Regions from separate parts of the Pseudomonas sp. AC355 genome, predicted to be linked through region 2. Evidence: riboswitches for the same ligand, from Rfam matches in the RefSeq annotation. Region 2 holds a riboswitch; each other region holds the start of a gene.
What was found. Region 2 has a riboswitch for cobalamin ahead of ACZ0AI_RS06005 (ABC transporter substrate-binding protein). Riboswitches for the same ligand answer to the same signal wherever they lie in the genome.
Positions count from the first base shown of each region.

Region 1: another riboswitch for cobalamin. It lies ahead of cobW (cobalamin biosynthesis protein CobW); the one in region 2 lies ahead of ACZ0AI_RS06005 (ABC transporter substrate-binding protein).
Region 3: another riboswitch for cobalamin. It lies ahead of cobO (cob(I)yrinic acid a,c-diamide adenosyltransferase); the one in region 2 lies ahead of ACZ0AI_RS06005 (ABC transporter substrate-binding protein).

Region 1 covers NZ_OZ409843.1:3,820,067-3,824,221, reverse strand. The annotation lists gene cobN (cobaltochelatase subunit CobN) at 1-635, opposite strand, end outside; gene cobW (cobalamin biosynthesis protein CobW) at 676-1,725, opposite strand; cobalamin riboswitch at 1,824-2,003, opposite strand; gene ACZ0AI_RS17925 (hypothetical protein) at 2,450-3,019, opposite strand; gene ACZ0AI_RS17920 (hypothetical protein) at 3,012-4,155, opposite strand, start outside.
Region 2 covers NZ_OZ409843.1:1,260,945-1,265,099, reverse strand. The annotation lists gene ACZ0AI_RS06025 (HEAT repeat domain-containing protein) at 1-718, shown strand, start outside; gene ACZ0AI_RS06020 (DUF971 domain-containing protein) at 715-1,008, shown strand; gene ykgO (type B 50S ribosomal protein L36) at 1,227-1,382, opposite strand; gene ACZ0AI_RS06010 (type B 50S ribosomal protein L31) at 1,379-1,639, opposite strand; cobalamin riboswitch at 1,920-2,115, shown strand; gene ACZ0AI_RS06005 (ABC transporter substrate-binding protein) at 2,290-3,306, shown strand; gene ACZ0AI_RS06000 (FecCD family ABC transporter permease) at 3,303-4,155, shown strand, end outside.
Region 3 covers NZ_OZ409843.1:682,557-686,711, forward strand. The annotation lists gene ACZ0AI_RS03255 (C40 family peptidase) at 1-423, shown strand, start outside; gene ACZ0AI_RS03260 (C40 family peptidase) at 561-1,088, shown strand; cobalamin riboswitch at 1,123-1,354, shown strand; gene cobO (cob(I)yrinic acid a,c-diamide adenosyltransferase) at 1,502-2,137, shown strand; gene ACZ0AI_RS03270 (cobyrinate a,c-diamide synthase) at 2,137-3,462, shown strand; gene bluB (5,6-dimethylbenzimidazole synthase) at 3,459-4,124, shown strand; gene cbiB (adenosylcobinamide-phosphate synthase CbiB) at 4,137-4,155, shown strand, end outside.

The DNA of each region.
Region 1 (4,155 bases), 2.6 Mb from region 2:
TGCACATGGGTGCGGTAGAACAGCAGCGCGGCGACGGGTGCGTCCGGCTGCCAGCTGGCACGCCAATCCTGCAGCGACGCATTGCCCACGCGTGGGTGATACAGGCCAACCCGCGGCAGCGCTCGGGGAGGCTGCCAGCCATAGTCACGGCCCATATAGCGGTCGGCGATGCAGTTGAAGAACTGCCGCGCGTTATCCACACCGCCCTGGCGCAGGTACTGCCAGAGCCGCTCGGCATCTTCGGCGGTCACGTTGCCCAGCGCAGTGAGCTCGGGGTCGGGGTTATCACAGCCCGGCACCAGAATCAGTGTCTTGCCCTGCCCCGCCAGCTCCACTAGCCGCTGGATGCCATAGCGCCAATAGCTGACGCCGCCGTGTACGGAAATCACGATGACCTTGGCGTGTTGCAGCACCTTTTCGACGTAGAAATCCACCGAGGCGTTATTGCCCAACTGCGCCGGGCTGGCCAGCCGCAAGCTGGGATAATCCTCGGGCAGATGGCGAGCGACCTCGGCCAGCAGCGACAGGTGCGAATCACCGGTGCACAGCACCACCAGCTCGGCGGGGGTCTGGCCGAGGTCGGCGATGCTGTCGGCCGGCAGCGACTGGCCGGGCTGGGTGCGCAGGAGGTGCATATTCTCGCCTAAGGCACCGCCCGCTTGCGGGCGATCATGGTTATACCAGAGCCGCTTTCAGCTCAGCCGCGATGGCCGTGTGGTCGAGCTCCTGGCCGATCACGATCAGGCGGGTAACCCGCGCCTCATCGGCCTTCCAGGCGCGGTCGAAATGCTTGTCGAAACGCAGACCGACCCCTTGCAGAAGCAGACGCATGGGTTTGTTCGGCACGGCGACGAAACCCTTGATGCGCAGGATGCCATGTTTGCCCACGACGTCCTTCAGCGCGGCCAGCAGGCGGGCTTCATCGGCTTCCGGTAGTTCCACGTGGAACGAGTCGAACTCGTCGTGATCGTGGTCTTCGTCTTCATTGTCGTGGTGAGTCTTGCGACCCTCGATGTGCAGCTCTGTCTCGCTGTTCAGGCCCAGCAGCACATTGAGCGGCAGCGAACCCCCATGGGCTTCGACCACCTTGACCGCTGGCGGCAGCTCTTCGCCGACTTCGGCGCGCACCGCAGCCAGCGCGTCGGCATCGAGTAGATCGGCCTTGTTGAGGATGACCAGATCGGCGCTCGCCAGTTGGTCGGCGAACAGCTCGTGCAGGGGCGACTCGTGATCGAGGTTGGGATCGAGCTTGCGCTGGGCGTCGACCTGATCGGGGAAGGCAGCGAAAGTGCCGGCAGCCACTGCCGGGCTGTCGACCACGGTGATCACCGCATCGACGGTGCAGGCGTTGCGAATTTCCGGCCAGTTGAAGGCTTGGACCAACGGCTTGGGCAAGGCCAGACCGCTGGTTTCGATCAGGATGTGGTCGAGGTCGCCGCGACGCGCCACCAGCTCGCGCATCACCGGGAAGAACTCTTCCTGCACGGTGCAGCACAGGCAGCCATTAGCCAGTTCGAAGACACGGCCGTTGGCTTCTTCCTCGGTGCAGCCGATGGAGCATTGCTTGAGGATCTCACCGTCGATACCCAGTTCGCCGAACTCGTTGACGATCACCGCGATACGGCGGCCCTCGGCGTTTTCCAGCATGTGCCGCAGCAAGGTGGTCTTACCGGCACCGAGAAAGCCGGTGACGATGGTGACTGGAAGTTTGGCGAGCGTTTTCATGATTGGCCCTGCGTCTGAATGAACGGCGAGCGGGCAATGAGATGGCAGGCGCCAGCCGGGGCTGTCGCACAAGCACCACCGGATCACCCCGCCCGGTTGTCGAAAGCGTTATCGAGGCAGGTCTCCTGGCTCACAGGTCATGGCGCGTAGCCGGCCTTCCCGGTTTCCCAGTGGCGATTGGCGATGCGCTCGCTGCTTACAGTTGCGGGGGCAGCCACGGCTTGCCGTGTTCCCTCTTAGCTCCACACGAGTGGAGAACCTCGAAAACGAGAAGGCTACGCAGGCCTTAGCGGCCGGTCAATCGCGATTGACCGCTGACAGCTGTCATGATGAGCGACGCTACCGCATAACACGAGTGCCGCTCATGCTGCCCGCAACCACGACCAATACGCCGCTGCCTACCAAGAGTGGAAGCTGGTCTGTGCTGGGTCGGCGCGATTACCCCCAGGACATCTACCCATCTACTCAATCTGCTCATCCATAACCTGATTCGGCAGGTTCTGACTGTGGGTAACCTTGCCACGCTGGCGAGTAATGCCCATACGTTTGGGAGGCAGCACTGCACGCCCTTACGCATTCCGTTCGAGATAATCCCAGGCGCATTCGTCATCGGCGCTGTACGACGCCGAGCACAGTCACCTGTATAGACCACAAGCCCCCTAAAGTTCTGTACGAAAATTCGCTGCATACAGAACAATCACCGGAGAACCGGAAACCTGAACGCTCAGCGCCAGAAATGAGAACATCTATTGGGGTCATTTTGCGAAGGCGAACACGGCAGCAGACAACCTTGTTCTTTGAAACTCACTTTAATGTGAAGCGCCTCTCTGCCCGGTGTATCGAGTGAGTACTCACTCAAACAACTTTGCCCCTTAAGAAAACGAAATAAAAATAGATCGCCATTGGCAAAACGCAGGTTCAGATCCTGAGGCCCGTTCCAGCCCGACTTAGAGGGAATAAGAAATCGCCACCCCCCATCCCCCAGCGCCTCACCTTTTAAATCTAGCGAAGAATAATCTTCATCAACTTTCAGAGTTGGATAGGCCACCAAAAATATATATGTCCCTGCAACGCCAATATCCGAATCGATCACATTACGGCGAAAGGCACTACTCAAAGTAGGAGCATCGTCTTTGGCATAGTCATATTGCACTTCTAAGCTGCCCAGACTTTTACCTTTATCGAATTCTACGCTAGGTACCGTCGGCGTATATTCATGCGAGCGACATCCCGCCAGAAGAAGTAACAACACTACAAAGAACACTTGTTGAAAAAGAAATTTTGATTCACTCATCATAACATTCCATACAATCAAATGCGCCGCGACTGGCTATATCGATAGCCTGAGTATTGGGGTCAGCGGTCCGATAAACTCTTACGAACAGCTTCACCGCCCCACCCCTGACGATATGATGATCTTCATTAAGCGGCTCCATGCGCAAACCCTGCGAAGCGAAGTGACGAGTCATGGCAGACAATATGGAACTCCTTTCCATCCGTGTGTAAAGACGCGGCAGGAATTTTTTTCCTGAGAGCCCAAACGCTTCGACATTGACACCGAGCAACTTAAGCGGCCGATCTAAGGAAAATGCCAATGGGAGTTGATGACCGCTATAATAATACACACCACAATTACAGGGTGGCATCAATCGCAAATCATCGACAGGCAGCACTTTTATACCGGGATGGCCAGCGCGAAAGTTTCGCCAGGGCAATGGCTTTCCACTTTTGACCAAGCTCTGATAATAGTTCTGAAGGAACTTATAAAAGTCCGTCGATACTGGCTCTGGCTCCGTAGTTTTACCCAAACCTCGAAGATGCCATTGAGCGCCCACGCGGTACCATTCAAAATTCTTTTTCGTCCATTGGTACCTTGCATAAGGCTCGAACAGACCAAACTGCGAACCACGATCATATCTGCCTGTAGCGTCTAGGCGTCCCCCCTCAAGGCGAACCTCCTGACGGGCTTCTTCCAATGCCTTCTCGTCGGGCCAGATCATGCCAATCAGCCCTTTACCTGGCTCCATCAGAATGACGGCCCCATAGGCACTGCGTGACACGGCACGGCTGAGGTCTGGAGAAACCAACAGCAGGCCCTCATCGCCATATGGCGCAACGGAGTATTTACGCAGCTCACCTGTCGATGCGGACAATGCCAGGTCGAATTGAGGAAATACCCGCAAGTCGGGATTGCTCTGCGGCCACCCCAGCATGGTGAACGTGCTGAGTGGAGTTGCAACCGGTACACCCGTTTCATGGATATTAATCAACTGGGCACCCGTCTTGAAGTACTCGAACGACAAGACCTCTTTACCCGTACCCACAGCCAGCAGTGTCCTGTCATCACCTAACAGATAATAGCGGCTGTTGCGCTGGTACCAGTCACCGACCGGTTGAAGTTGTTTTCCCCTGTAGGAGAACCGTCGGCCC
Region 2 (4,155 bases):
CGACGCCCGCGTGCGCGGCGCCGCAGCTCAGAGCCTCAGTGAATTGAAAACCGCCGATGCCGGTCGCGTGGTGCTGCCCTGGGCTGTCCATGCCGACCCGTTCGTCCGCGCCAGTGCCTTGCGAGCCCTGCGCGAGTTGCGGCTGATCGACAGCGTACCCACTGCCGTCGCCGCGCTGCAGGACAGCGATGCCTTCGTGCGCCGTGAGGCGGTAGGCATCCTCGGTTGGTTGAAACAGGTCGATGCGCTGCCCCAACTGGCGCGCCTGGCCAGTGACGATGCCGATACCGAAGTACGCCGCGCCGCCACCGGTGCGCTGGGTCTGGCCAGCGACGACAGCGTGCTGCCGGCTTTGCAGACGGCGCTCAAGGATCGCGAATGGCAGGTGCGTGAGGAGGCAGCCACCACCCTCGGCAAAGTCGGCCAGGCCGGCGCCGGCCCTGCGCTACTGGAGGCGCTTGGCGACAGCTATTGGCAGGTACGACTGCGTGCCGTGCGCTCGCTCGGCCGCCTGCGATTCGCTGCGGCGCGTGAGGCGCTGGTGGAACTGCTCGGGCACGCGATCAGCAACCTGCGCAAGGAGTCCGCACTGGCGCTTGGCGAGCTGGGCGACGCTCAGGCACTGCCAGCATTGCTGGCTGTTGAGCACGATGCCGATCCGGAAGTGCGCAAAGCGGTGCGTATCGCCATCGGCCAGTTGCGCCTGCAAAAGCCATGAACCAGGCACCCGTCGCAATACATAACAGTGCCACGCAAGCGACATTGACCGTGGAGTGGGGGCAAGGGCAGGTACAGGTGCTTGCTCACGGGCGCCTGCGCGCCGGGTGCCCGTGCTCGAAATGCCGGGCGGCCCGGCTGGCGCAGCGCATCGACGTGGCACCGGATGGCGTCCGCATCACGGCAGTCCACCCTCAGGGCTATGGGCTGCAACTGGTATTCGACGATGGCCACGACCGCGGCATCTATCCCTGGAGCTATTTGCGTGAGCTGGGGGAGGTGGCAGGTTGAAGTTGGCCGGGCTTGTCGCATGGCCAGGTCGTCACGGCGCCAGCCGCGGGATGACCGCAATCGCATTCGCGCCGAGGGCGGCGCTCCCACCGAAATGGCGCTGAACATCCATTTTGCAGACGCCTCGATACTGTAGGAGCCCGCTTGCGGGCGAATGGTTGTCGCGCCGCGGACTTGGAGAGACGGCTGCGATCGCGCCGAGAGGCTGATGCAGGCACTTACCCCTTGTTCTTGCGCTGCGGTTTGGGCCGGCCTTGCACGCACTTGAAGCGTGGCTCGGTCTTGCAGATCACGTAGATGCGGCCACGACGTTTGACGATCTGGCAATCGCGGTGGCGCAATTTGGCGGTGCGCAGCGACGCGAGCACTTTCATGAGCGGGCTCCTGCAAAACCGGCGAAGCGCTTGTTGAAGCCGGCCACTCGTCCTTCGCTTGCAGTCTGGCGCTGCTGGCCGGTGTAGATCGGGTGCGAGGCGCTGGAAATATCGAGCGTGACGTAGGGGTAGACGTTGCCGTCGCTGTGCTCGCGGGTCTTGTCGGTGCTGACCGTGGAGCCGATCAGCCAGTAGGCGTCAGCCGAGACGTCGTGGAATAGAACGGGGCGATATTCAGGGTGGATACCAGGTTTCATAAGTGCTCCAATAAATACGTTATAAAGTAACAATATTCAGTCTTATTGATTTTTGTTCTCATTTCAAGCCCGAATCTGGATTTTTCCCGCAGGCCTCAATCGGCCCTCGGATCTTCCAGATCAGAAGCTGAAATGAGCGCTGAACTGGACTTGCTAAATTGTTATGTTGTAACAATAATGGCCGCCGAAATTAGCCGTACAAGTGCTGCACTGGCTTCCGGCTTGTTGGGATGAATGCGCAGAAACTCCAGCGAAGCGCTGCAGGGGAGCGACCTAATCGTTTAAGATGCCGCCCGCCGGTTTCCGCGAGGAATTAATAGGGAATCCGTCGCCACCTCTGGTGGCCAAACGGAACTGCCCCCGCAACTGTAGGTACTGAGCATCGTTGCATTAGTGTCACTGGGTTCGAATCCGGGAAGGCCGCAGCGTTGCCACGACGTACCAGTCAGGAGACCTGCCGGCATAGGTCTGAGCAGCTGCAGTGCAGCCCTGCTCGGGCGCTGCAATCGAACCAGCCGGCGGGGTGTCCGGGAGGGGCATCCGTAATCACCTTCCTTAGGGACAGGTGCGGCCATGGCCGCTTGGCGTGATGTGTTCTCCAGCCTGCGCACTGCCATTTATGCGTATCTGTTGATTGGGAGATCACCCGCATGACCGTGTCTCGTTTTGCCGTTCTGGCCGCCACCCTTGGCCTGTCTTCGATGGCGCTGGCCGCCGCCCCGACTCAGTATCCCCTGACCCTCGAGAACTGCGGCCATGAACTGAGCTTCGCCGCTGCGCCCAAGAGCGCCGTGACCATCGGCCAAGCCGGCACAGAAATTCTCTATTCCCTCGGGCTTGGCGACCGCCTGGTGGGTACCTCGCTGTGGTTCAGCAACGTGCTGCCCGAGTTCGAGACGCAGAACGCCAAGGTCGAGCGGCTGGCCGACAATGACCCGAGCTTCGAGTCGGTGATCAACAAGCGCCCCGGTCTGGTGGCCGTGCAGTTCGAGTGGATGGTTGGCAAGCAGGGCGTGGTCGGCACCCGTGAGCAGTTTCACGAGCTGAAGATTCCCACCTACATCATGCCGTCCGACTGCGAGGGCAAGGACAATCTGGTCGGTGCCGACGGTACCCGCCTGCAGCCTTTCCAGATCGACAGCCTGTACAAGAGCGTGCAGCAACTGGCGCAAATCTTCGACGTGCAGGCTGAGGGCGACAAGCTGGTCGCCAGTCTGCAGGACAGGCTCGGCAAAGCGGTCGCCAACGCCGGGCAGCGTCAGGCCAAGCAAATCTCCGCTGCGTTCTGGTTCTCCAGCGCCGATCTGGATCTCGATCCCTACATGGCCGGCCAGAAAGGCGTCGCCGACACCATGATGAAGTCGCTGGGCCTGCGCAACGTGGTCGAGTCCAGCGAAGAGTGGCCGACGGTCGGCTGGGAAACCCTGGCCAAGGCCAACCCGACCGTGCTGGTACTCGCGCGCATGGATCGCCGCCGTTTCCCGGCTGACGACGTGGAGAAGAAACTCGAATTCCTGCGTAATGATCCGGTCGCCAAGCACATGGATGCCGTGAAGAACGGCCGCATCGTGATTCTCGATGCTGACGGCATGCAGGCTTCGCTGCGCATGGTCACCGGCATCGAAACCCTGGCGAAGGCCGTTGACGGGTTCGATCTGCAGAAATGATTGCTCGCGGCTCCCGCCTGTTCCTGCTCACCATCATCTGCCTGCTGTTGCTGGCCGTAGCGGTGGTCGTCGGTGTGGCGCTGGGGGAGACCCGTATTCCGCTGTCGGTGGTCTTCCAGGTGCTGGCCAACAAGTTGTTCGGGGCAGGCTTCGTGCTCGACCCGATCGACGAGGGCATCGTCTGGAACTACCGCCTGACCCGCGCCCTGGTCGCCGCCTGTTGCGGCGCCGGGCTGTCGGTGTGTGGGGTGGTGCTGCAGGCGCTGCTGCGCAATCCACTGGCCGATCCTTATTTGTTGGGGATTTCCGCCGGTGCTTCCACCGGAGCGGTTTCGGTGGCGCTGCTGGGGCTCGGCGCGGGCATGCTGTCGCTTTCGATGGGCGCCTTCATTGGCGCAATCGCCGCCTTCAGCCTGGTCGCATTGCTGGCGCGGGCAGCGGGCGGCGGCGCGCTGAATGGCACCGGGCAGATCATTCTCGCTGGCATCGCCGGCTCCCAGTTGTTCAATGCACTGACCTCGTTCCTGATCACCAAGTCGGCCAGCGCCGAGCAGGCCCGGGGCATCATGTTCTGGCTGCTCGGCAACCTCAGCGGCGTCAACTGGCACGATGTCGCCCTGGCCGTGCCCGTGGCGCTGGCCGGGGTGCTGCTGGTGGCCTGGCATACCCGCGCCCTGGATGCCTTCACCTTCGGTGCCGAATCGGCGGCGTCGCTGGGCGTACCGGTGCGCCGGGTACAGGCCACGCTGATCGCCTGCGCGGCGCTGGTCACGGCGGTGATGGTGTCGATCGTCGGCTCCATCGGTTTCGTAGGCCTGGTGATTCCTCACGCTGCACGGCTGCTGGTCG
Region 3 (4,155 bases), 580 kb from region 2:
CCACAGCTTGCAGACAGTGTTCTCGAAAAAGGCCTCTCGCTGATCGGTACCCGCTACCGGTTCGGGGGCAGCTCGGTGAAAACCGGTTTCGATTGCAGCGGTTTTATTGGTTACCTGTTCCGTGAAGAGCTTGGCATGGAGCTGCCGCGCTCGACGCGCGACATGATCAACATCGACGCGCCGCTGGTCGAGCGCAAGGCGCTGGAGCCCGGTGATCTGGTGTTCTTCAGCACGGCAGGTCGTGGCCGCGTCAGCCATGCCGGTATCTATCTGGGCGATGATCAGTTCATCCATTCCTCCAGCAGCCGCAGCGGTGGCGTGAGGATCGATAGCCTGGATGACCGCTACTGGAAACGTACCTTCATCGAAGCCAAGCGTGTCCTGGCGATGGCGCCGACCGAGCACCTGGCGTCTCAGCATTGAGGTGGTAAATGTCCGATCTGCACAGATCGGGCAACATCTTGATAGTTTTCAAGCGGCTGCAGCATAAAGCTAAAGCTTGCACTGCAGTTGTGAACGGAGCAGAGTAGGGCGCATTCAGGCTCCGGGATCGTCCGTCCATGACTGCCACCATTCGCATCGCCCTCTTGCTGCTCACAGCACTGCTCAGTGCGTGCTCCAGTCGTGCACCCGTACCTGCTCCGCAACCCGTTGTCGTAGCACCTGTACCTGGTAATTATCAGGGGGGCGCTGACGATGTACTGTTTCGTGCATTGGGCCTTGTCGGCACGCCTTACCGCTACGGCGGCAATACCCCAGCCAGCGGTTTCGATTGCAGCGGCTTGATCGGTTACGTCTACCGTGATGCGGCGGGCATCCAGTTGCCGCGGTCGACGCGCGAACTGATCAGCATGCGCGCGCCGACCGTAGGGCGTGATGCCCTGCGCAGTGGTGATCTGGTGTTCTTTGCCACCAGTGGCGGCCGCCAGGTTAGCCATGCTGGCATCTACGTCGGCGAAGGACGCTTCGTGCATGCACCGTCCTCGGGCGGCACCGTGCGCTTGGACAGCCTCGCCAACAGCTACTGGCAGCGTACCTATATCGAAGCGAAGCGGGTTTTTCCGGTCGAGTTGGCTAGTCATCCCTGAGTCTTCGATTGACGCTGAGGCGGCCAATCCTTACCCTTCGCCGCTTGCTTCAGGTGTCCTCGGTTTTGGCCGAGGGTGAAACTGGGAAGTCGGTGCGCCGCTGCTCCAGCAAGCAGGCAATGCCGACGCTGCCCCCGCAACGGTAAACGAGCCAAGCCACGCTTTCAGCCACTGTATCGCCGATACGGGAAGGCTGCGTCGGTGGCCGCATTCTGATGAACGCGGCGCTCGCAAGCCCGGAGACCGGCCTGTCGCTTTTTCCAGAGTTGCGCGGTGGGCGCGGCCGGTGCGTGATCGATCCGGTCAGCTCCTGCCTACTCCTGTGTGATTCCTTTATCGTCCGGCATGAACCCGGTTTCCTGCCCGAGCGCTTCACCTGCGTGCGCCGATTGGCCCTGCGCTGAGGAGATCCCATGAGCGAATCGACCCCATCCCCAAGCCGAGAATCAGCAGAGCGCGACGCGCGGCACAACGCCCGTATGGCTCGCAAGAAAGCCCTGATGGACGAGAAGATCGCCCAGGCTCAGGACGAGTATGGCCTGTTGCTGGTGCACAGCGGCAATGGCAAGGGCAAGAGTAGCTCCGCGTTCGGCATGGTTGCCCGGGCGCTGGGACATGGTCTCAAGGTCGGCGTGGTGCAGTTCATCAAGGGCGGCATGGCCACCGGCGAAGAGCATTTCTTCCGCCGCTTTCCCGATGAGGTCAGCTATCACGTGATGGGCGAGGGCTACACCTGGGATACCCAGAATCGGCAGCGCGATATCGAGAAAGCCGTGCAGGCCTGGGAGGTCGCCCGGCAACTGCTGAACGACCCGCAGATCGCCTTGGTGGTGCTGGATGAATTGAACATCGCCCTCAAGCACGGTTATCTGGATGTGGACGTGGTGCTGCGTGATATCGAATCGCGCCCCGAGCTTCAGCACGTTGTCGCGACCGGCCGTGGCGCGCCGCCAGCGCTGCTTGAAGCAGCCGATACCGTCACCGAGATGACGCTCGTCAAGCATGCCTTCAAGTCTGGCGTAAAAGCACAAAAAGGCGTGGAGTTTTGATCGTTACAGCGTCTGCATCCGATGCGGGTGAGCGCACGCCGCGTCACTGTCCTGCACTGTTGATCGCGGCTCCAGCCTCGGGGCAGGGTAAAACCACCGTCACTGCGGCCCTGGCACGCCTGCACACCCGGCAGGGGAAGCGGGTGCGGGTGTTCAAGTGCGGGCCTGATTTTCTCGACCCGATGATCCTCTCCCGTGCCAGTGGCAATCCGGTCTATCAGCTGGACTTGTGGATGGTCGGCGAGGACGAGAGCCGTCGCTTGTTGTGGGAGGCTGCTGGCGAGGCCGATCTGATTCTCATCGAAGGCGTGATGGGCCTGTTCGACGGCTCGCCATCCGCCGCCGACCTCGCGCGCCGATTTGGCGTACCAGTGTTGGGCGTGATCGATGGCTCCGCCATGGCCCAGACCTTCGGCGCACTGGCCGTCGGTCTTGCTAGCTATCAGCCGGATCTGCCGTTCTCCGGCGTGCTTGGCAACCGCGTCAATCCCGGGCGTCACAACGATCTGATCCGCGATAGCCTGCCGGCTTCGATCCGCTGGTACGGCTCGCTGCCGCGCAGCGCCGCCATTGAATTGCCGAGCCGCCACCTGGGCCTGGTGCAGGCAGCCGAGCTCGCCGACCTCGATGTGCGCCTGGATACCGCTGCCGATGCGCTGGCTCAGACCGCGACGGTAACCCTGCCGCCACCTGTGACCTTCGCCGCCCCGCCGATTGCAGCGCCGTTGCCGCTGCTGGAGGGCGTACGCATCGGCGTAGCCCGCGATGCATCCTTCGCGTTCACCTATCAGGCCAACCTCGATCTGCTGGAGCGGATGGGCGCGACCCTGACGTTCTTCAGCCCGCTGACCGATGAAAGCCTGCCCGAGGTGGACAGCCTTTATCTGCCCGGTGGTTATCCCGAGCTGAATCTGCAGGCGCTGGCCGCGAACCGTTCGATGATCGAGGCCATCACCGCTCATCAGCAAGCCGGCAAGCCTATCCTCGCCGAGTGCGGTGGCATGCTTTACCTGCTCGACTCGCTGAGCGACGTGGCAGGCGAACGGGCGGAGTTAGCAGGGTTGGTGCCTGGCCATGCACAGATGCAGAAGCGCCTGGTCGCCCTCGCGCTGCAGGCCGTAACGCTGCCTGAGGGGCTGTTGCGGGGTCACAGCTACCACCATTCGCGGCTCGAGTCCGAGTTGGAGCCACTGGCTCGTGGCGAGTGCCCCAATGACAAACCGGTCAGCGAAGCAGTGTTCCGTCTCGGTCGGCTTACCGCGTCCTATATCCACTTCTATATGCCATCCAATCCTGCGGCCGCAGCGGCATTGTTTCGACCATGAGCGACCACGCCTTCAGTCCTGAGGAGCGCGCCGCGGTCTATCGGGCTATCGCCGAACGCCGCGATATGCGCCATTTCAGTGGTGGTGAGGTAGCGCCCGAAGTGCTCGCGAAGCTACTCGAGGCGGCGCATCAGGCACCCAGTGTGGGGTTGATGCAACCTTGGCGCTTCATCCGCATCACCCGGCCGGCGCTACGTGAAGACATCTATCAGTTGGTCGAGGCCGAGCGTCGGCTGACCGCCGAGGCCCTGGGCGAGCGCTCCGACGAATTCATGCGGCTCAAAGTCGAGGGCGTTCGTGAGTGCGCCGAGGTGCTGGTCGCGGCGCTGATGGACGGCCGTGAATCCCATGTATTCGGCCGCCGTACCTTGCCGGAAATGGATATGGCGTCGTTGTCCTGCGCCATTCAGAATCTGTGGCTCGCCGCCAGAGCCGAGGGGTTGGGTATGGGCTGGGTGTCGCTGTTCGATCCTCTGGCATTGGCCGAACTGCTGGGCATGCCAGCCGGCAGCAAACCGGTGGCGGTGCTGTGCCTGGGGCCGGTGCAGGCGTTCTACCCGGTACCGATGCTGGCCCAGGAGGGCTGGGCCGAGGTGCGGCCATTGAGTGAATTGCTGTTTGAGGATCGCTGGGCATCATATGGCGGGGAGACACATGAATAGCGCAGCACCTTTATGAGCCTGATCCTCAGTG